DNA from 4 places in the Bacillus sp. 3255 genome. Region 2 is predicted to be linked to each of the others. Evidence: predicted binding sites of a transcription regulator. Region 2 holds the regulator's gene; each other region holds the start of a gene.
What was found. The regulator Rex, encoded in region 2, represses fermentation and respiration genes when NADH is low (regulators of the CRP and FNR family bind a similar motif). The targets are predictions, from matches to a motif close to TTGTGAAATATTTCACAA.

Region 1: a site for Rex is predicted at 2,847-2,864, ahead of adhE (bifunctional acetaldehyde-CoA/alcohol dehydrogenase). Genes of this name have one in related genera too.
Region 3: a site for Rex is predicted at 1,355-1,372, ahead of J2X61_RS15205 (TIGR04053 family radical SAM/SPASM domain-containing protein). Genes of this name have one in related genera too.
Region 4: a site for Rex is predicted at 1,885-1,902, ahead of ric (iron-sulfur cluster repair di-iron protein). Genes of this name have one in related genera too.

What each region holds. Positions count from the first base shown of each region.
Region 1 covers NZ_JAVDUS010000020.1:127,611-133,212, forward strand. Annotated here, with positions in the region: gene pflB (formate C-acetyltransferase) at 1-56, opposite strand, end outside; gene adhE (bifunctional acetaldehyde-CoA/alcohol dehydrogenase) at 97-2,706, opposite strand; gene J2X61_RS27130 (b(o/a)3-type cytochrome-c oxidase subunit 1) at 2,924-4,588, opposite strand; gene J2X61_RS27135 (cytochrome c oxidase subunit II) at 4,620-5,090, opposite strand; gene J2X61_RS27140 (cytochrome c oxidase subunit 2A) at 5,124-5,288, opposite strand; gene mobA (molybdenum cofactor guanylyltransferase) at 5,403-5,602, opposite strand, start outside.
Region 2 covers NZ_JAVDUS010000025.1:91,496-97,097, forward strand. Annotated here, with positions in the region: gene dinG (ATP-dependent DNA helicase DinG) at 1-1,344, shown strand, start outside; gene J2X61_RS30965 (redox-sensing transcriptional repressor Rex) at 1,348-1,968, shown strand; gene J2X61_RS30970 (inorganic phosphate transporter) at 2,974-3,975, opposite strand; gene J2X61_RS30975 (DUF47 domain-containing protein) at 4,046-4,672, opposite strand; gene J2X61_RS30980 (amidohydrolase) at 4,918-5,602, shown strand, end outside.
Region 3 covers NZ_JAVDUS010000009.1:54,135-59,736, reverse strand. Annotated here, with positions in the region: gene J2X61_RS15210 (SulP family inorganic anion transporter) at 1-1,285, shown strand, start outside; gene J2X61_RS15205 (TIGR04053 family radical SAM/SPASM domain-containing protein) at 1,443-2,546, shown strand; gene lpdD (prenylated flavin chaperone LpdD) at 2,736-2,888, opposite strand; gene J2X61_RS15200 (Crp/Fnr family transcriptional regulator) at 2,888-3,586, opposite strand; gene J2X61_RS15195 (metal-sulfur cluster assembly factor) at 3,670-4,002, opposite strand; gene J2X61_RS15190 (DUF2249 domain-containing protein) at 4,009-4,236, opposite strand; gene J2X61_RS15185 (DUF2249 domain-containing protein) at 4,217-4,546, opposite strand; gene J2X61_RS15180 (DUF2249 domain-containing protein) at 4,614-4,850, opposite strand; gene hemG (protoporphyrinogen oxidase) at 5,030-5,602, shown strand, end outside.
Region 4 covers NZ_JAVDUS010000009.1:41,417-47,018, forward strand. Annotated here, with positions in the region: gene J2X61_RS15110 (molybdopterin molybdotransferase MoeA) at 1-423, shown strand, start outside; gene moaA (GTP 3',8-cyclase MoaA) at 416-1,444, shown strand; gene ric (iron-sulfur cluster repair di-iron protein) at 1,961-2,647, shown strand; gene J2X61_RS15125 (hypothetical protein) at 2,663-3,895, shown strand; gene J2X61_RS15130 (hypothetical protein) at 4,076-5,116, shown strand; gene J2X61_RS15135 (molybdopterin oxidoreductase family protein) at 5,103-5,602, shown strand, end outside.

The DNA.
Region 1 (5,602 bases), on a different contig from region 2:
CCTTTCGTAAAGCCTCTCCAACTATTCATATGCACATCTGCTTCTCGTACAGCCATTGTCGGCACCTCCGCATTTCGCTAGATGATTGATTTCCATTTACTCGAACTTGCCGTAGAACGCATTGCGATAAACATCTGCTAACTCTGTGACTAAAGGCATCCGTGGATTCGCAGTCGTACATTGATCTTCGAAAGCCCGGTCCGCTAAGTAATCGACACGTGCCTCGAATTGTTCAGGATTGAAGCCCAGATCCTGGAATTTCTCAGGAATACCGAGCTTCTGATTCAATTGGCGAATGGCTTCGATCAGGCTGTTGACGCCTTCTTCCGTTGTTTGGGCAGAAAGCCCCAGCATCCGGGCGATCTCGGCATATCGCTGGTCCGCCACGAAGTGATCGTATTTCGGGAACGATGTAAACTTTGTCGGCAGCTTGGCGTTATAGCGGATGACATGCGGCATCAGGATCGCATTGGTGCGGCCGTGAGCCGTATGATATTCGCCGCCCCATTTGTGAGCCAAGCTGTGGTTAATGCCAAGGAACGCATTCGCGAAAGCCATCCCCGCTATCGTTGAGGCATTATGCATTTTCTCCCGTGCGACAGGATCGCCGGTGGCATAGGATTTCTCCAGGTTGTGGAACACCAGCTGGATCGCCTTCAGGGCCAAACCATCCGAGTAATCATTGGCCATGACGGATACATAAGACTCGATCGCGTGCGTCAGAACGTCCATGCCGGTGTCGGCAACAGCTGTCTTCGGCAAGCTGTAGACATAGTCAGGATCAATGATGGCAACGTCCGGAGTCAGCTCGTAATCCGCCAGCGGGTACTTGGTATTACCTTTCTGCTTATCGGTGATGACCGCGAAGGAAGTCACTTCGGATCCTGTACCCGAAGTGGTTGGAATCGCAACGAACTTAGCTTTGCGTCCTAGCCGCGGATACTTGTAAACCCGTTTCCGAATATCCATGAATTTCTGTTTCAAGGCATCGAAGCTCGTATCCGGATATTCGTAGAAAAGCCACATCGCTTTGGCTGCATCCATAGGAGAGCCGCCGCCCAAGGCAATAATACAATCTGGCCCGAAGCTTGCCATCTGCGCTCTGCCTCGCTCTACGGTTTCAACAGACGGATCCGGTTCAACATCCGAGAAGACTTCGATGTAGACGGGCAGCTTACGCTTACGCAGATAATATTCGACCCGCTCTACGTAGCCCAGCTTCACCATCATAGGATCCGTAACGATCATTACGCGCGTGATGTCAGGCATTTTCTCCAGATATTGCGTAGCGCCCTTCTCAAAGTAAATTTTGGGCGGTATTTTAAACCACTGCATATTAACCGTCCGATAAGCAACTCTCTTCACGTTGATCAGGTTCACGGCACTCACATTGGAGGTTGTGGAGTTATGTCCGTAAGATCCGCAGCCAAGGGTTAACGAAGGCAGGTTGGTGTTATAGATGTCCCCGATAGCGCCATGCGTAGACGGCGAATTTACAATTACGCGTCCTGTCTGCAGCTTAGCTGCGAAGGCTTCGATCACATCCTTGTTTTGCGAATGGATGACCGAGGAATGGCCCATACCGCCGAATCTGACCACTTCGGCCGCCCGATCTATCCCTTGCTCCGCCGTTTTCACCTTATAGCAGGCAAGCACAGGGCTTAATTTCTCGGCAGATAAAGGAAAGGCTTCCCCTACGCCAGTAAGCTCAGCGACCAGTACTTTCGTCGTTGCCGGTACTTTGACGCCTGCCATCTCCGCGATTCTCACAGCGGATTGACCGACGATAACGGCATTGACTGCGCATTTGTCCGAGTTGATGACAAGCTTGGATACGGCCTCGGTCTCCTCCTTGCCCAGGAAATAACACCCTTGATCCGCCATGAGCTTTTTCGTTTCAGCGTAAACGGCTTCTTCGATAATAACGGACTGCTCGGACGCACATATCATGCCATTGTCGAATGTTTTGGACAAAATCAAATCATTGACGGCCTGAGGTAAATTCGCCGATCTCTCGATAAAGCAAGGCACGTTGCCGGGGCCGACACCAAGTGCCGGTTTACCTGTGCTGTATGCGGCCTTCACCATGGAAGATCCGCCTGTAGCCAGAACCAACGCGACATCCGCGTGATTCATCAGCCGTTGAGTAGCTTCCACGGACGGATGCTTCACCCACTGGATGCAATGCTCGGGGGCTCCTGCTTTCACAGCGGCATCCAGCAGCGCTGCAGCAGCCGCGGCACTGGATTGCTGAGCGGACGGATGGAATGCGAATATGATGGGATTTCGGGTTTTGGCTGCTATTAATGACTTGAACATCGTCGTCGAAGTCGGATTCGTGACGGGCGTTACCCCGGCAATAATGCCAATCGGTTCGGCTACCATCCGGTAGCTTTCAAAGGTATTTTCCTCAATCACGCCGACGGTCTTGTTGTTTTTGATGCTATGATAGATGTACTCCGTAGCGAATAAATTTTTCGTAATTTTATCCTCATAGACGCCTCGGCCCGTTTCTTCGACAGCCAGCTTGGCAAGCGTCATATGACTGCCGATCCCGGCAAGCGCCATTTGCTGGACGATGGCATCCACCTGTTCTTGATCCAATTCCATATAAGCTTGCTGCGCAAGCTTAGCTCTTGCAACCAACTGATCCACTTCATCCTGCGCGGAGATTTGCTCCTTCATCTTCATCTCTTTCATTGCCATAGCCGATCCACTCCTCTATAGTTAAGTGATGAGTTGCCGCTGGTTGTGTCTTCTGATCTTAGCTTAATCTTCAAGGCCTGCTTGCAACTATGATAAATGTCACAATCAGGGACTTTCGGAGTAACAGTTCCACGTATATTTTGTGAAATATTTCACAACATAACTTGAAGAAAAAGCACCAGCCTTTTTCCACTTCAAACTGGTGCTCAAGTTCACGTTACCAAGTCACAAAACCTTTGGAGCCGACACCTGGCTGCATCATCATATCCATTAACGGTATCGTATAAGCAATCAAAATTAACACCACCGACAAACTGATCCACACACTCCATCGGTCCAGATAAGCGGGAGTCGCTTCAGCCTGTTCCATGGCTTCGCCGACCGGATACTCGGTTACGCCCTTCGGCGCCCGAAGCAGTGCGAAGACGTTGTACACCATCAACAGAACGCCAATGAATAATACGGTGCCTCCAACCGCCATGAACACATAGTACGGCATCCAGCCTGCTGCATCCGCATGCCCCTCATAGGTCGTGAATGCGGTTCTCCGCGGCGCACCGAAGAGTCCGACTAGATGCATGGCGCCTGACATCAGGAACATGCCTGCACACCAAATGACGGCTTGTATGATGCCAAGTTTATTCATTCGCGGCGTAAGCACTCGGCCTGTCACGGCCGGCAGCAGCCAGTAGGTGATCCCGAAGAACGTTAACGCCACGCTTGTCGCGACGGTTAAATGAAAATGTCCGGTCACCCAAAGTGTATTATGGACGACTGCGTTCATTTGGTTACTGGCATTAATTAAACCGCCTGCGCCGGCCGGAATAAAGATCAACATCCCCATGAACGGTGCAAAAAACCGCACATCTTTCCATGGCATCACTTTGACCCAACCGAACAAGCCCTTAGCTCCTTTGGCACGGCCATTCAGCTCAAATGTCGCAAATAACGAGAAGGCCGTCATCAGCGACGGAACAACAACCATGAAGGTCAAGACAACCTGCAGGTACTTCCAGAATGAACTGATACCCGGCTCCATCAGCTGATGGTGAAAGCCTACAGGAATCGAGAAGAGCAGCAGAAGGACAAAGGATAGTCTGGCTAGCGCATCGCTATAAATGCGGCCTCCTATAATCTTCGGAATGATCACATACCAGCACATATACGCAGGCATCAGCCAGAAATACACGAGCGGGTGGCCGAAATACCAGAACAGGGTGCGGCTGAGCATCACATTGATCGTTTCCACCCATCCGAAGGACCATGGAATGAGCTGAATCAGAACCTCGGCGGCAACACCGAGCGTAGCAATTTGCCACATCAGGAACGTGATGACCGCCATGAAAGCGAACAGCGGAGAGAGCTTGCCTTTATGCGTTTTTTTCCAATACTTCATTTGGTAGAAGATCCCCCACCCGCTAATCCAGCTGCCCACCACTAATAGGGCTAATCCGATATAAAAGTAAGGGGAAGCTTTCATAGGTGCGTAGAACGTATAGAGCACGCTCGCTTTTCCCGTCAAAACCATAACGACTCCGAGGGCTGTTCCCGCCGTCAATAAAGCAAACCCAAGCCAACCCATACGGTGTACAATCGGCAGCAATTTACCGCCCAACGTATATGAGATGCCGGAGTATAGAAAACCAATAATAAAGTAAGTCGTAAACACAATCCCCATCAAAACACCGTGCGCCGTCAACAACTCATAATAGCCGATGCCATATGGCAGTTTAATCGTCCCGCTCTTCACCATCGTTTGCAGCAGCCCGGCGAATCCTCCAATGAGCAAAGCAATGAAAGCGACGATGATATGAGCAACGACAAGCTTACCGTCTTTGAGATCGAATTTGTGTTCAAACCTATCCAAACGTTTTAACTTCATGCGGATATCCCCCCTTCTGTGAAACTTTCTGTCATTTTACGATAATGGTTGTTTTCATATATTCGTGCGCCCCACCGCAATATTCATTGCATAAGATGAGGTACTCGCCCGGCTTCGTAAATGTATGGCTCACATGGCTCACTTCCCCTGGAACAATCATCATATTGACGTTCGTCCCCGGAATCTCAAAGCCGTGTACGACATCCTGGCTCGTGACGATAAAATTAATCGTAGCTCCTAGAGGCACTTCCATTTTATCCGGCGCATAGCCGAAGGTAAAAGCGGTCATCACCGCTTCGTACTCTTTCTCCCCTGTCTGATGCAAACCGGGTTTGTCGAATGGAGCCGTCTCTTGGACCTTGGAAGGATCAATCTGATGATGATGCTCGCTCGGCGGCTTTACCCCCATGGCAAATGCGGAGACACCCAATACGCCGAGAAACACGAATAGCATACTGATTCCAATTGTTAGCCAAATTTTCTCTAGTTTATGAATATGCATGGCCTACCCCACCTTAATGAATAATGATCTGTACTATTGTCTTGCAAGAAATAATATGAAAACAGCAACCCAGCTTATGGCCAGAAATGCACCTAGCAGCATGACTGCGGCAAATGTGCCCTTCAGTGCTGGTTCCTGATCCGCTTTATCGGTCCTTACTCGATCTGGTTGTTCATTGCCTAACTTTCTAGCATTCATATAAGACCCGCCTCCAACTTTCAATTAGCTGTGCTATGTCCCTATTGTAGAAGCATTCTCCCGCAACCACTGTGATTCATATCACATCCGCTCAACTTAAAACGGAATCTTTGGTTACATCCCCGGCATCCAAATGTTTTGCAAAGCCTCGTACTCCTCCATAGTCTTCATACTGGAAATGAAATTCAGATCGACTCCGTTCTCCTGAAAGTATCTATCCGCTAACTCGCTCCAGAAGATATGATCCAGTAAAGCCGATAGCGTGGTTTCACCTCTATCCAACAGTGGAACAATTCTCGTTGTGCATGCGCGGT
Region 2 (5,602 bases):
CTGCCGATGCTCCGGTTTCGTCTGCAGAAGGCGGATGAGCAGCAGGAACGCGCTCTGTTATGGAGTCAGTCGATCGATAGCCTTTTCCCCAAAATCGTGAAAATGAAAGAGGACTGGGAGCTCCTGAGCGAACGGCTGTATGAGCTGCTCTCTTCGCGCAGCGATCCTTCGCAAACCGACAATTCATCGTATGTGCTGCGGATGAAGCCGGAGACGGTTCCTGATTATTGGGATGAGCTGCTGTCACTCGAAGATAATATGTATCTGAACGCCAACGATCTCCTTCGCACGCTGGATAAGCTGCTTAACGACGTGAAGGAGCACCAGGAAGTGTTTGGCGTGCAGGGGCTTGTTACCGATCTTAACGGGACCGTGAAGGAGCTGTACGAACAACGGGATGCCCTCCATTTCTTCATGAAAATGGCCGATGACGGCTATGTGTACTGGATGGAAGCGGGCACGTACGCTAAGGCGAAGTCCTTGCAGCTCATCTCCGTACCGACCGATGTCAGCCATCTTCTGCAGCAGCATTTCTTCGAGACCAAAGAAAGCATCATTATGACGTCCGCGACCCTGTCGGTGAACAAATCGTTCCAATACTCCGCGGATCAATTAGGACTCGCGATTCCGGAGGACGAAGAAAGCGGCAAGCTCAAAACGGTGCAGCTGCCTTCGCCGTTTAACTATCGCGAGCAGGCTTTGGTCGTGATTCCGCGCGATTTTCCGACGATCAAAGGGGCCGGCGATCCTGTGTTCATCGCTTCACTGATCGAGTCGCTGAGCGAAGTGGCGATCGTGACGAAGGGGAGGATGCTGATCCTATTCACATCCAACCGGATGCTGAAGCAGATCTATGCAGGGATGAAGGACTATTTGAAGGCGTATGGCATTACCGTGCTCGGTCAAGGGGTGGATAGCGGCAATCGAAGCAAGCTGACCCGGATGTTCCAAGACAACAAAATGTGCGTCCTGCTGGGCACCAGCTCGTTCTGGGAGGGCGTTGACATTCCTGGGGATGCTCTAAGCTGCTTAGCCATCATTCGCTTGCCGTTTCAGCCTCCGAACCATCCGCTCGTGGAAGCCAAATGCGAAAATATTAAAAAGCGCAATGAGAATCCGTTCATGAAGTTTTCTGTGCCGCAAGCGGTTATTCGGTTCAAGCAGGGCTTTGGCCGGCTGGTCAGACGCGCATCCGATAAAGGCATTGTCATCATCTACGATACGCGTGTTATTGAAACGTATTATGGCAAGCACTTCCTCTACTCGCTGCCAGGCCCCAAAATCGAGCACATGAGAACGGAGCAAATGTTACCAAGGATTGAGCAGTGGATGGGGGAGGCGTAGAGGATGAAATCACAGAAAATATCCGAAGCGGTTGTACGGCGTTTGCCCATTTATTTGCGGTTTCTCAACGAACTGGCGATGAAAAATGTCGCTACGGTCTCTTCGCAGGATTTGGGTCAGAAGCTTGACTTGAATCCTGCGCAAATTCGAAAGGATCTGGCCTATTTCGGTGAATTCGGCAAAAAGGGTATCGGCTACGATATCGCATATTTGATCGAGAAAATCAGGCAAATTCTGAAGCTTGACCGGCATATTCAAGTTGCGCTCGTCGGAGCGGGCAATCTGGGCCGGGCTTTGTGCAATTATAATACTTATTTGCGGAATGATATGAAAATTGTTGCCGTGTTTGACGCGATGCCCAGCAAGGTTGGGGAGACGATCAATAATTTGACCGTACAGCCGATGCAGGAGATGAAGGCGCTGCTGTCTCAGCTGGGCGTGCGGATCGGCATTATTACAGTGCCGGCGGCGGAGGCGCAAAATGTGGCGAACCAGTTCGTGGAGTGCGGCATTGAGGCGATTCTGAACTTTGCGCCGGTCATTATCAAGGTGCCGCCGGAGGTGCGCGTGCATTACGCGGATTTTACGACGGAGCTGCAAAGTTTGGCTTATTATTTGGATTAAGATTAAGGTGTTGAGCGTGGGGGCTCGGCACCTTTTTTATTAATGGATGTAGGTTAACCCCATCCATCCGGAGTGCGAACGGACTCCGCGGCCGTTATTCGGGGCGAAACAGACGTTTCGTGCTAACGGACACCGGTGACGCTATATAACCGGTTTTAGAGAGTCGGCTGCTTTCCGCAGGCCCCACACGTTCCCCGACCAACGAGCCATCAAATGTAACACTTCTGCACGTTCCCAAACGTTCCCGTACGCAACCGACAATACCCGCCAAACAAATTAATGCTCCGCAGAGTCGAGCCAGCTGCCAGCTTCACTGGCGGCCCGGGCCCCTTGAGCCTGTTGCGAGCTAGTCGACTTGCGACTCGAGTTCTAACGGACACAGGAGCCGTTATTCGGTTCAAAACAGCCGTCTCGGGATTCTAACGGACACCAGTGACGCTATTTAACCGGTTTCCGCCTGATTATGCCCTGAAAGCGGCAAATAAGAGCATCTGTGTCCGTTAGAGATGCAGCGGACCGGAAATCCCTATAATAGCGGCTGTGGTGTCCGTTAGAATGGGAGAGTCGGCTGCTTTCAGCGCTCCACACGTTCCCCGACTAACGAGCCACTCAAATATAACAATTCAGCACGTTCCCACGCGCACCCGCACGCAACCGACAATACCCGCCAAACAAATTAATGCTCCGCAGAGTCGAGCCAGCTGCCAGCTTCACTGGCGGCCCGGGCCCCTTGAGCCTGTTGCGAGCTAGTCGACTTGCGACTCGAATTCTAACGGACACAGCGGCCGTTATTCGGTTCAAAACAGCCGTCTCAGGATTCTAACGGACACCGGTGACGCTATTTAACCGGTTTCCGCCTGATTATGCGCTGAAAGCGGCAAATAAGAGCATCTGTGTCCGTTAGAGATGCAGCGGGCCGGAAATCCCAACAATAACGTCCCTGGTGTCCGTTAGAAAACAAAAAAATGCCCCGAACCATGTACATGGCAACAGGGCATCCCATTTTTAAAAAATAAGTCTGAACAACAAGAAGTAAAGCGAATAAGCAAGCACGATGGAGATCGGAATCGTGATTAACCAAGTGATCAGCATCCGGCTGACCGTTCCCCACTGCACTTCATGGAACCGCATGACACTTCCTGTCCCGATGATGGCGGAGGAAATAACATGCGTAGTGGATAGAGGCTTACCGATATGGGTCGAGAATTGGATGACGAGCGATGACGTCAGGTCGGAGGCAAATCCGTTAATCGGTTCGATTTTGACGATTTTGCCGGAGACGGTCTTGATGATTTTCCAACCGCCGATTGACGTTCCAAGGCCCATTGCAAGTGCCGCTGAAATTTTCACCCAGAGCGGTACGTTCAGATCGGTTTGCATATCGGCCGCGACTAGACCGAAAACGATGATACCCATCGCTTTCTGCGCATCGTTACCACCGTGCGAGTAGGAAAGCAAAGCGGCAGATATGATTTGTAAAGTTCTGAACATACGATTAAGCTTCGATCTGGACGTATTCCCCGACAAAATGATGATTTGTTTAATGAGAAACATGATCACGTAACCGAGGGCAAAGGCGATAATTGGTGACAAAATCAAGATGATGATGATTTGTGTGAATCCGTTCCAGTTCACCGCGCCAAAGCCTGCACCGGCGATTACTGCGCCTGCCAATGAGCCAAGCAGCGTATGGGACGATGAAGACGGGATGGCAAGATACCAGGTAAGCAAGTTCCAGATAATAGCCGCCAGCAGCGCGGCAATAACGACTTGTACACCGTTCTCGATCTGCGCAGGGTTCGCGATGCTTCCGCCGACGGTTTTGGCAACTTTGGAAGAAACCATGGCGCCAACGAAATTCAAGATTGCGGCCATGGCGATGGCCACTTTCGGGCTTAAGGCCCGTGTGGAGATCGATGTCGCGATGGCGTTGGCAGTATCGTGGAAGCCGTTGATGAAATCAAACAACAGGGCAAGTGCAACGATTATGATTAAATAAGTTAACATGTTTTCCTCCTAAGCGTTTTCCATCATGGAAAACGATCTTCGTTCACAAGGGACGCCGTACGTAAATGTCCTATGAATAACGAAGTACGACGCTGTCTAGGATGTTGGCTACGTCTTCGCAAGCGTCCGTCGTTTCTTCCAAGCGTTCATAGATTTCTTTTAATTTGAAATCCTCATAAGGATCGTTGCGTTTGCTGAAAATTTGGCGAATGCCTTCGCGCATCAAGCGGTCTCCTTGGTTTTCGAGGGAGTTGATGGCTACGGTATGCTCGGGGATTTGCATATATTTCTTCTTGGCAAGAAGCTTGAATGCATCCAGCATGTGTTGGCAGGATTCGACGATACAGGCGGAGAAATCTCTCATGTAGGCATCGGTATGCGTAACGTTCAAATAATCGAAGCGCGCGATGGTGGCTTCAATGCCGTCTGTCACATCGTCAACTTTGGAGGCTAGAACCATAATGTCTTCGCGGTCAATCGGAGTGATGAAAACTTTGTTCAACCCTTTGAAAATTTCGTGTGTAATAGAGTCCCCTTGATGCTCAAGATCGTGAATCGATTGCACGTAATCGACAGGCGATTTGTCCCCCATCATGGCTGTGCGGAACAGTTGCGCAGTTTGCAGCGCGTTCTCTGCGGCGCGGATCAGCAGTTGCAGAAAATCGACTTCGTTCTTTTTGGTGAATAACGTTGTCATAAAGACCCTCCTAATTTTTCCTATATGTACAAGTTTTTGATCGAATTTATGAGATAATCAGACCAAATTGTAGAAAAAACTCACAAAGTTAAAAATATCATAACAATTGTGCTCAACGCAACGAAAATTCCGTGACAATTTACAATACCTTCATATGAAGGGCTTCCTTGATTTTACAAGCCCGAAGAGGTAAAGTTTATAAAGCGGTTGTTTACTTAGAATGAGCATAGAGAGGGTTTTTTAGTATGAAAAAAACATTAATAGCGAATGGTTATTTTATTACTTTGGAAGAAGGAAAATCATCGATTCAAGGCTATATGGCGATTGAAGGAGATCTTATTACATATATTGGCGAAGAATTGCCTGCGCCGAAGGAAAGCTATGACGAAGTGATCGACGGCACGAACAAATTGTATATGCCGGGTCTTGTGAATACGCACGGTCATGCCGCAATGTCGCTGCTCAGAGGCTATGGGGATGACTTGGCGCTGCAAATTTGGCTGGAAGAGAAAATGTGGCCGATGGAAGCCAAGTTTACCGCGCAGGATGTAAAGTGGGGAACGAAGCTGTCCATCCTGGAGATGATGAAAGGCGGAACGACCACGTTCGTCGATATGTACGACCATATGCATGAAGTGGCGCTCGCTGTGGAAGAGTCAGGCATGCGCGGTGTTCTCGCCCGCGGCGTGATCGGTCTATGTCCGCCGGATGTGCAAACCGCGAAGCTGCAGGAAGCGACCGAATTTGCCAAACGCTGGCACGGCGGAGCTAACGGACGCATTACGACGATGATGTCCCCGCATGCGCCTTACACTTGTCCGCCGGACTATATCGAACGAATCGTACAAGTAGCCCACGATCTGAATTTGCCGGTACATACGCATATGTCCGAGACGGCCCGTGAAGTGCAGGGCAATGTCGATCAATACG
Region 3 (5,602 bases), on a different contig from region 2:
CATATTCAGCGGACAAATTGCCAATTTCCTCGGATTGCGCGACCTTCATAAACATCAGGATTTCCTCTCCAATATCAAGGAATTAGGCATTCATATTTCAACAATTAATAAGTATAGCGTCATAACTGCTGTGATCTGTCTGATTCTTATCCTTGTGACGCCAAAACGGTTACCCAAAATTCCTGGTTCATTAGTAGGATTATTGATTTCTACGATTGTTGCATCCCTATTCTATCCTGACCAAGTTGCAACCATTGGTTCTACCTACGGTGCAATTCCATCCAGCTTGCCTGGCATACATGTGCCGGCACTCTCCATTGAACACATGCAAACTTTAATAAAGCCCGCTTTTGTCATAGCTATGTTAGGTGGCATTGAATCCTTACTTTCAGCCGTCGTCGCTGATGGCATGGCGGGAACCAGACATAACAGCAACCGCGAATTGATTGGTCAAGGTATTGCTAATATGGTAACTCCGCTGTTCGGGGGTATTCCTGCAACAGGAGCTATTGCACGGACGGCAACAAATATTAAGAACGGTGCGGAGTCTCCCCTCTCCGGGGTCATTCACGGTGTAGTCGTTCTGTTGGTTTTGTTCTTATTTGCTCCCTATGCTTCGAACATCCCGCTTGCGAGTATGGCCCCCATTCTAATGGTCGTTGCTTGGAATATGAGTGAGCGTAAGGAGTTCGCTCGCGTTCTAAAAACCAAAACAGCGGAGTCCTTGGTTTTGCTTACTACCTTTTTTCTAACGGTTTTGGCAGATTTGACAATCGCTGTTGAGGTTGGATTAGCCTTGTCAGGTATTATTTTTGTCAAACATATGAGCAGCCTTCTCACTACGGCCAAGGTGTTACCCGTTCCTTCCGAGAAAAATGAACAAGCAGCCGCACACGTGTTGGTTGAGCAGCATCATTGCCCTCAAATCAGTATCTACGCCGTCGAAGGCGTTATGTTCTTTGGGGCCGCAACGCTGTTTGAGAAAGCCATGATGGACGAAACCCATGACAAACCCAAAGTGTTCATATTGAAAATGGCCGCTGTTCCCTATTTAGACTCTACAGGCGAATCCATTTTATCCGGTATCATCAAACATTTTCACAAGCACGGCGGCCGCGTACTCATTGCCGAACTGCAAAACCAACCACGCCAAATGCTTAAAAGAACAAGATTAGACGACTTTATCGGGCAGGAACACTTTTTCGAAAAGACAGGCGACGCAATTAGCTTTGCATTAACGAAGCTTGACCATTCTCAATGTCATACGGGCAAGCACTTCGCATAACGTTATCAACGATCGAACCCGCTTGGATGAAATGCCGGTATGATTTGACGCATTCATTTTTATTTACATTTGTGATCTCCCTCACAACAGTAGACGCTCAATTTCATTATCATGATAGGGACTGAACTACTCATGAATTTGGAAAGGGGGCGTACACATGGAAACTGCTTTACTCCAAACCCGCGACTACCAAGAATACCCGTTTATCGTGATTTGGGAAGTGACCCGTGCCTGCGCTTTGAAATGCTTACACTGCCGGGCAGAGGCACAGTACAAATCGGATCCAAGGCAGCTGACTTTCGAGGAAGGCAAGAGACTGATTGATCAAATCGCCGATATGCAGCATCCCTTATTCGTTTTCACAGGCGGCGACCCGTTAATGCGAACTGATTTATTTGAGCTTGCGGATTATGCCATACGGGAGAAACATCTGCCTGTCTCAATGACGCCAAGTGCGACTCCAAAGGTAACAAGAGAAGCTATTATAAAGGCTAAAGAGGTCGGTCTTTCCCGTTGGGCTTTCAGCCTGGATGGCTCGACCGCCGAAATTCATGATCATTTCCGGGGAACCAAGGGGTCCTTCGATATGACCATGCGGGGGATCTCTTACCTGCAAGAGCATCAGATTCCGATCCAGATCAACACCACGGTCTCCACTTACAATTTGCATGATTTAGCAGCTGCTGCTCAAAAGGTGAAGGAGATGGGAGCCGTCCTCTGGAGTTTGTTCTTTCTTGTACCCACAGGCCGGGGCATGCGGAAAGATATGATCACTCCCAAACAACACGAGGATGTCATGAAGTGGCTGTACCACCTGGGACCCCAGATGCCGTTTGGCATCAAGACCACGGAGGCACCTCATTATCGCAGGGTCATCGCACAAGAAAGGAGTCTGGAGAAATTCCAGGCCAACCAATCAGGGGAGCCCGCTTCCCTTAAGCATTTCGATCGTTTGGGACGGGCTCCTAAAGGCGTCAACGACGGTGATGGCTTTGTATTCATCAGTCATACCGGGGACGTATACCCTAGCGGATTTCTGCCTGTCCCCTGCGGCAACGTTAGACAGACACCTCTGCTCGATATTTACCGCAATTCGCCAATTATGCGCCAATTGCGGGATAAATCCCTGCTGAAGGGCAAGTGCGGCAGCTGTGAATTCAAAGAAATCTGCGGTGGATCCAGGGCCAGGGCTTATGCGGTAACAGGCGATTATTTGGAAAGCGATCCAGCCTGCTCGTACATCCCAAGAGCATTACATTAATTGCTAAGGGAGGGCGCTTCGCTATGCTGCAAACGATGTTTCGTTTCCCTATTCTTTACATCTTGATAACAGCCGCGTCGGGAGTGGTATTGCGGGGGATGGCCCTCTTGCCTGCATGACCAAACAGATATGAGCCGCTTCTGCATGCTCATTCCCACATCGCTTTGCTTGGTTGGGGATATTCAGCGCTTATGCTGTTCCAACGCCTAAGGATTCCCAGCGAGGCTGTTCTCCATCGGGATAAGCAAGGGCTACGGCTCCAATATGTGCGCGACCGCCATGAATATGAAACACACAATCCTTCCCCATGAAGGCCGTTTCAATATGAATTGGCAGGGGCATTACTGCTCTCTCCAATGCCTGAGCGCCTCGATATCATGAATCACAAAGCCTGAACGATCCGTTTCTACGATGCCGTCCCTGCGCAAATGGTTCAGCAGACGATTCACCGTTTCCCTTGTGGTTCCTATGGCATTAGCGATATCTTGATGGGTCATCGGGATTTCGATAAGCAGCCTTCCATTGCTCATCCGTCCGTTCGTCTCTGCCAGTTTAAGCAAGAATAGCTGCCCTCTATTCTGCACATCCTGTCCGGTCAGTTCTTGCAGCTTTCCCTGCAGCTCAAGGATTTTCTCGCTCATTACCCGCAAGAGCTTCACCGCAATCCCGGGGGTATGGCTAAGGAATATTTCGAATGGCTTGATGGGCATCGCCAGCAGTGTTGTAGGTACGATGGTCTCAGCGGTGGCCGGATAATGATTCGCATGGAACAAGCCGGTATGTGGAAACATGTCCCCGGTTTTCAGGAACGATACGATTTGCTGATGACCGTTTTCATCTGTCTTATATGTCTTAATTAAGCCACTCTGAATGAAGTATACGGCTTCTTTTTCACTTCCTTCCGTAAATACGACCGATTTCTTGCGATAGGAACGCTGAATCATGATCCTGCGAACCCCCTCCAATTCTCCCTCCGTCAAATCCCGAAACAAGGGAACTTGGCGCAGGATCTCCCCGGCATCATTGTTTTTAACGTTCATTGTCAGACTCACTCCTGTAACAAGTATTCTGTGCCAAACATGCCTAAGAGAGCCAGACAATCTCCGGCTCACCTGCAAATAGGCTACAAATAATCCAGCTGCTCTCTGGCCGCTTCCGACATATGCTCAGGCGTCCAGTGCGGCTCCCAAACGACCTCTACATGAACATTCGCGATGCCCGCCTGCCCCTCCAAAGCACGGCGAACCCCGCCTACGATGGTGTCATGCAACGGACAGCCCGGCGTTGTCAACGTCATTCGAATCGCAACATCTCGTCCCGTAAGTTCGATCGCATAGACGAGGCCTAAGTCCACAATATTAACACCTAGCTCCGGATCAAACACTTGTTTCAGGTACTCTCTAATTTCCCCAATGGTTCGTATTTGCTCCATACTCCAATCACTCTCCATTTTCATTGCACTTCAATGGGTCTTCTCGATGGTCACTCTCGCTGATCCGTCAGCTTGGTGTTCCACTTGATACGGATATCCCAATCGCTGCAATTCTTCAATAAGAAACATCGGCAGCCGGTCATTATGAATTCTCACTTGGCTGCCGACTTTACTATCCTCCAGAGCCTGGAGGGTACGCATCATCGGCTGAGGAGGCTCTAATCCGCGATTATCAAGTTCAATGATTTTGCTGCTCATCCGGCAAGCCCCCCATTTCCTCCGCTCTCGCAAGCCCCCGCAAGACCAGACCTTCAAACTCCGATTTGCTCTCTGCGCCGCAGGCGAAAGCAACAATCCAATACTGCTCATTGATTTCTTCTTCCTTGTGGACATACCCCTTGACTTTCATCACGCCGAATAAAGGTGTAGGCTTGAACGTTGCATGCAGAATAAAGATATCATCACCTTTAAGTGAGGAGACAGCATCCATGATGAGCTTAAACGGCTCCAACTTTTTTCTCAAATACGGCCTTACATCCACTTCTACGAGCTTGGCCTTCTTATCCATTCCATTCACCCCATTCCAACTAGCCGAGCGCTTCCTTCTGTTGCAGATGCCATTCGACGAATCCTCTTTAACCAAGCTTTCCAATTTTCACTTGAAATGTCTCAGGACCTTGCTCCAGGTATTCCCAAGAGAACTGACCTGGCCGTGTGGCCTCAAATTGGTAACGCAGCGGACGCGGATCGTGGTCGTTCATCAGCAGCATCGCTTCCCCGGCGGCAAGCTGATCGAAGGATTCAAAGATGACTTTATGTTTGAGCTGCGGGGGATATTCGGGAGCTTTAATTACGGTTGCGAATGGACCCATGGTTTAACAGCCTCCTATATACTCGTTATCGATCACAATTTCAGTATAAGGGTGTATGAGGTTCCGGAATGTGACGGTTATCACGTTTACGAAAAAAATGACAAAAGTGATCTACGTCATATCTCAGGTTCCTCTCACATGGTACATTGAACCCAAGTATCCGGAAGGAGTGAACTTGCATGGCAACGAAACAGATATCCATTATTGGCGGCGGCATCACGGGGTTGACTGCAGCTTACAAATTACACAAGCGATTCGCATCGGTTGGACAATCCGTTCAGATGATGATCATTGAAAAAAGTGCCAAACTCGGAGGCGCTATCCAAACGTTCAAGCAGGACGGATTTATTATAGAAAAAGGCCCCGATTCTTTCTTGGCTCGTAAGCCGGCCGTACTCAGCCTAACAAGAGAATTGGGCTTGCTTGATGAACTAACCGCCCAGTCCCCTACGGCTTCGAAGAGCTACATCTACCTCGAAGGGAAGCTTCATCCTGTACCTGCCGGGCTGGCTATGGGGATTCCCACACAAATGAAACCTTTCTTGGGCACCCGGCTGCTGTCGCTCTCGGGAAAAGCCCGCGCCGCGCTGGATCTTGTCTTACCCGGAATCACAGAGCCTCGTGATGAATCCCTCGGAAGCTTAATCGAGCGAAGATTAGGTTCGGAAGTTACCGAACGTTTAGTCAGTCCAATACTCGCCGGCATCTATGCGGGAGATCTCCATAGGTTAAGCACCGCCGCGACCTTCCCT
Region 4 (5,602 bases), on a different contig from region 2:
GCAATGAGGCCCGGCAGTCCGACTTCAGCAGCTGTCATTAACAATAAGCTCATTTTCGGTCTCTCTGGTAATCCCGGCGCCTGCTTCGCCGGTTTTGAACTGCTGGTACGACCTGCACTGCTTGCGATGCAAGGAGTAGAGCGCCCGTTTCAACCTTGCATACATGCTGTCATGGGGAACGATTATGATAAAGGATGCCCGCATGACCGATATATAAGAGGACGAATGACATTAACTAATCAACAAGTCATGGTAAGTGTGTTGGATAAGAATAGCTCGAGTATGCTTGTATCTATTCAAGATGCCAATTGCATCATCGTCATACCCGCTGGTTCACGAGGAGTCACCGCCGGCCGGCAGGTGGAAGTTATACCGCTGCCTTATGAAATTACCGTGTACGGAGAGGAGGTCAAGGATGAATAATTCCGATAAGCAAGCGCCCCAAATGACAGATACCCTTCATAGGCCGCTTCGTGATTTACGCATATCTGTGACGGACCGCTGCAATTTCCGATGCCGATATTGTATGCCTGAAGAGGTGTTTGGTCCTAACTTCCAGTTCCTTCCGCAAGAAAAGCTGTTAAGCCTTCAAGAATTAGAGCGTTTAACGCGGATTTTCGTATCTCTTGGCGTTGAAAAAATTCGGATTACCGGCGGGGAGCCGCTATTAAATAAAAATATTGCTGACATTATATCACGTGTCCGTCATATAGAAGGCGTCAAAGATATTGCCGTAACTACCAATGGTTCCTTATTGAAGCATAAGGCAAAGGAGCTAAGGGAGGCTGGATTAGAGCGGATTACAGTGAGCTTGGATAGTTTGGATGATGAGCGGTTCGGTGTCATGAACGGAAGAGGGTATTCGGCCAAAAGCGTGCTCGAAGGCATCGATGCGGCGGCTTCGGCAGGATTATCCGTGAAGGTGAATATGGTCGTGCAAAAGGGTGTCAATGACCAGGATATTGTCCCAATGGCGAAGTACTTCCGGGAGCACGGGCACATTTTGAGATTTATTGAGTTTATGGATGTGGGCAACACCAATGGTTGGAATTTACAACGGGTCGTTCCTAGCCAACAAATTATCGAAATCATTCATAAAGTGATGCCGCTGGAACCTATAGAATCGAATTATGTGGGCGAGGTAGCGACGCGATACCGTTATCAGGGTTCTCAGGATGAGATCGGTTTCATATCCTCTGTAACCCAGGCGTTCTGTAGTACTTGTACACGAGCGCGGCTTTCAGCCGAAGGGCATTTATACACTTGTTTGTTTGCTTCAGACAAGACAGACCTGTTAAGTGTGATCAGGGAAGGCGCTAGTGATGATGCTGTAAGATCTTTAATTGCTCAAGTATGGAGAACGCGGCAGGATCGGTATTCCGAAACGAGACTTGAGCAGACGTTTCCGAAGCCTAAAGTAGAAATGTCTCACATTGGTGGCTAGTGTGATGAAGCGCATAGTGAGATATGTACGCATCGATCAAAGACGTATGACAGAAGGAGGTACGGGGATTATCCCGTACCTCTTTTTTTGCTGCGGCGGGGCGGGGCTCTCTCGTTGAGGGAGCCGAGCTTTTCTTGGTCAGCCGCAGGGCGTAACTGGAATTTCTCCCGTTATTCGCGAGAAAATTAGCCCAGTTGTACGAATGAAGGGAATTCCTCCCGTTAATTCATCCCCATTTCGCGTAAAGGCTGCGAGTACGGGCTGAATAACGGGAGGAATTCCTGTTATTCAGCATTCGAGGATCCGCCAGGCTGCATGTAACAGGAGAAATTCCCGCTATGGGCGGGACTCTCGGTAGAGGCTTGGCTCTCTTGGAGGAGCCGAGCTTTTTTGTGAGTTGTTCTTGCAGCAGCTGATTGAATGGGAATGTTTTTCAAATATTGTGATGCCGATCACATGTAGCGGTCTGTCTTTTGGATATAGTGGATGTAGCAAACCGAACAAGGAGGATTTGAGATGGAAGTGACCATTCGATTAACAGATCGCGTTGGAGATATTGTCACCAGCTACCCGAGATCAGCTGAGGTGTTTAAAGGATACCGGATCGACTTCTGCTGCGGAGGAAATCAAACACTGCTTCAAGTGATTCAAGATCAACAGATTGAGGAGCAGGCGCTCTTGCTAAGTCTTCAGGAAGCGGTCAAAGCCCCTGAATCCGATAATGTCAATTGGAGCGAATTAAGCTCGAGCGAATTAATCGAGTATATCGTTCGCATCCATCATGGGTATTTAAGAACGGCATTGCCGCACTTAAGCGGCTATGTCAAGAAAGTAGCGCGTGTGCATGGACCCTATCATCCTGAACTCTTTAAGGTGTATGAATGTTTTGAAACATTGAAAAGTGAGATGGAGCAGCATATGGATAAAGAAGAACAGGAAGCTTTCCCGGCCGTTATCGCTTTGGCGAACGATCCGACAGAAGAAAAGAGAAGGAGGCTGTTGGACATACTGGAAGAGCTCGAGCATGAACACGAAGGATCGGGTGATCTGCTCAAAGAAATCAGGGAATTAACGCTAGATTACAAGCTGCCGGAGGACGCCTGCACGACCTATCAGCTCACTTTCTCGAAGCTGGAGGAATTGGAAGCGGACATGTTCCAGCACATTCATTTGGAGAATAACATTTTGTTTAATCGCGTGTAAAGGGGACGATCCATCATGTTCAGGCTTCCACTGCTGTTTATCGCAACCGGAATGGTCAGTTTTATCGCTTTTCATCTGCTTTCCCTGTTTGCCCTGGGAACATGGATAGGAGATCCTCCCCGGAATCCGGAAGGCTGGTTTCGCATTCATTTGATTGTGCTGGATTGGGGAACGATGATCGCGATGGGGGCTGTTTACCAACTGATGGATGTGGTTCTGCAGCGGAAGCTGTACAGCCGGAAGCTTGGCTACGTTCATTATGTGATTTTCCTTATCGGTTCCTTCCTCTTATTGATCGGATTCCTTCGTTTGGAGGTTAGCTGGATCGCTGCGGGTGCTGTACTGACTTGGATTGGCATCTGCTTGTTCGCTTGGAATATAGGGCAAACGATGCGTCTTGCCGCCAAATGGAATCCCATCACGGTGAGTACAGCCTGCGCGGTGGGTTACCTGGTGCTGACTGGGCTTCTAGGCATTATGATGGGGATTGATTTTGTTTACCCGATTTGGGGAGGTATCCACGATCGCTTGCTTTCCGCCCATATTTGGATGGGAACACTCGGCTGGTTCGGCCTCTTAATTACAGGGTTCAGCTACAAAATGCTGCCCATGTTCTACTTGTCTCACGGGGAATCCGCCAAACGTCCCTATGTCGTAATGATTCTATGGAATACGGCAACCCTCCTTGGAGCGGGTCACTTCCTGTTAGGAGGAGGAGCTCGTCTGAATGGCCTCGTGCTCGCACTGATCATAGCCGCGCTAATCATGTACGAGGCTCATATGAGGGACATCCGTAAGCATCGCCATAAAGGATCTCCGGGTTCCGGGATTCGGTGGTCCATCTATTGCACGAGAGCGCTTCTCGTATACGCTGTTATGCTTCTGGGTGTTTGGTTCGTGAAGCCGGGACTCTTCGGCGATGAAAGATGGGTGATCCTATCAGGCTGGATGTATCTATACGGCTGGGTCGGGATGACCATCTTGGGGTATTTGTCCAAAATCGTTCCATTTCTGTGGTGGACGCATAAGTATGGCCCGCTGGCAGGGAAAATGAAGGTGCCGGTCATGAACGATCTGATCAAGGACCGCTACGTGAAGGTCGGCATGACAGGCATGTGTGGAGGACTGCTTCTTCTCCTTATCGGCATCGGTTGGCAAGGCTTACTTCTCATAGGGATCGGCGGATGCCTGCTTTCCGTAAGCTCGCTGCTCTATATGAGCTTGATCGCCCGTGTTTTTGCACGTTAAGGCGGCTTCTCTTCGTAGACAACGGCTTTCCTTCGGATCAGATCGGATGGAAGGCTGTTTTTTTTATGTCACGTGAAGTTCGATATTAAACGGGGCCACAGTGATTTATCTCACAGTGCCGAACAGACGACTCATGGTTTAATACAACTATAAAGATCACAAGTGAAGGGGCAATGCTACATGGATCGAGCGTTCGCATCAAAATTCGCTAAATGCGTATTTCTAGTCGTAGTCGGATTAGTCATTCTTATGGGAATCGGTTCAAGGCTTTTTACACATATTGACTTGGCTTTATACGGGTATATGGTAGGCACGGTGGTTTTCGTTGGCGGGTTCTTTTATCGCTTTATTGCTTGGGGGGAACGGCCGCCGACGAAAATTATTTTGAAAAAGGGCATCAAGCTGTTATTCAGAAAAAGCACGCCGCAGACAACAACCGAGCATTTACTTACGTACAAATTCATCTGGAACCGTGGATGGTATCGCTGGACGCAGCACGTTCTGCTGGGCTGGGGCTGCATTCTATCCGCATTCGTTACCTTCCCGCTCGTATTCGGTTGGATGTACTTCACGATGGCAGAGAACGGCAAATACACGGTTGTTGGTTTCGGAATCGACCTTATGCAGATCAAAGCGGATGGCGTCCTTGGGTTTCTGTTCTACAATGCGCTGAATATTACGGCCTTCATGGTGATTGGCGGCGTCTGCATGGCTTTATATCGCCGGCTGAAGTCCATGCAAGCTCGCGCGGAACAAACCCTTATCTATGATTTCCTTCCCTTATATTTGCTCCTTTTCGTAAGCTTAACAGGACTGCTGCTCACTTTCTGCAACATCGTCCTTCACGGATATGGGCACCCGATTGTCACATTAGTGCACCAATGGTCCGTTATCGTAACGCTGATCTATATTCCTTTCGGTAAATTAGCTCATATTCCATTCAGACCCATGAGCGTATTTGCCCGAAATTACAGAGAACATTATGCGGAGCAGGCGACGAAGAGCTGCAAGGTTTGTGGAACAGGTTTCGTGTCGGTGGAACAATCCAATGATGTCATTGAAGTGCTCAAAGTGAACGACATTGAATTCAAGACAGAGGAGGGCTTCCACTTGGCTGAACTGTGCCTGCCCTGCCGCCGGAAATACAGAATGTCACGGTTTACCGGAATTCCAACCCATCAGATTCGTGTAAAGGAGAGCAACCAGCATGCAAAAGGATAAATTCTTTAAAGTCATCGAGAATAAGACCCATCCCAACGAAAAATTGGTTAAAACCCATTGCTCTTACTGCGGCATGCAATGCGGGATGAACCTCCGGGTTGATACTTCTTCCAATCGAATTATCGGCGTCGAGCCGCGCTATGACTGGCCTGTCACACTGGGCAAAATGTGTCCGAAAGGCGTGACGGCTTATCAGCAAACCAATCACAATGATCGTCTGCTGCGCCCGTTGATCCGCGACGATGCATCGTTCAAAGGAACGAAAGAAGGCTTCCGCGAAGCGAGTTGGGATGAAGCCTATGCGTTGATCGTGAAACGGTTTAAGGAATTGCAAGGCCAGTACGGCAAAGACTCGCTCTCCGTATTCAGCGGCGTGTCGATGACCAATGAGAAATGCTACTTGACCGGGAAGTTCGCCCGTGTCGCGCTGCAGACGCGTTACATTGATTATAATGGCCGGTTCTGTATGTCAAGCGCAGCCGCAGG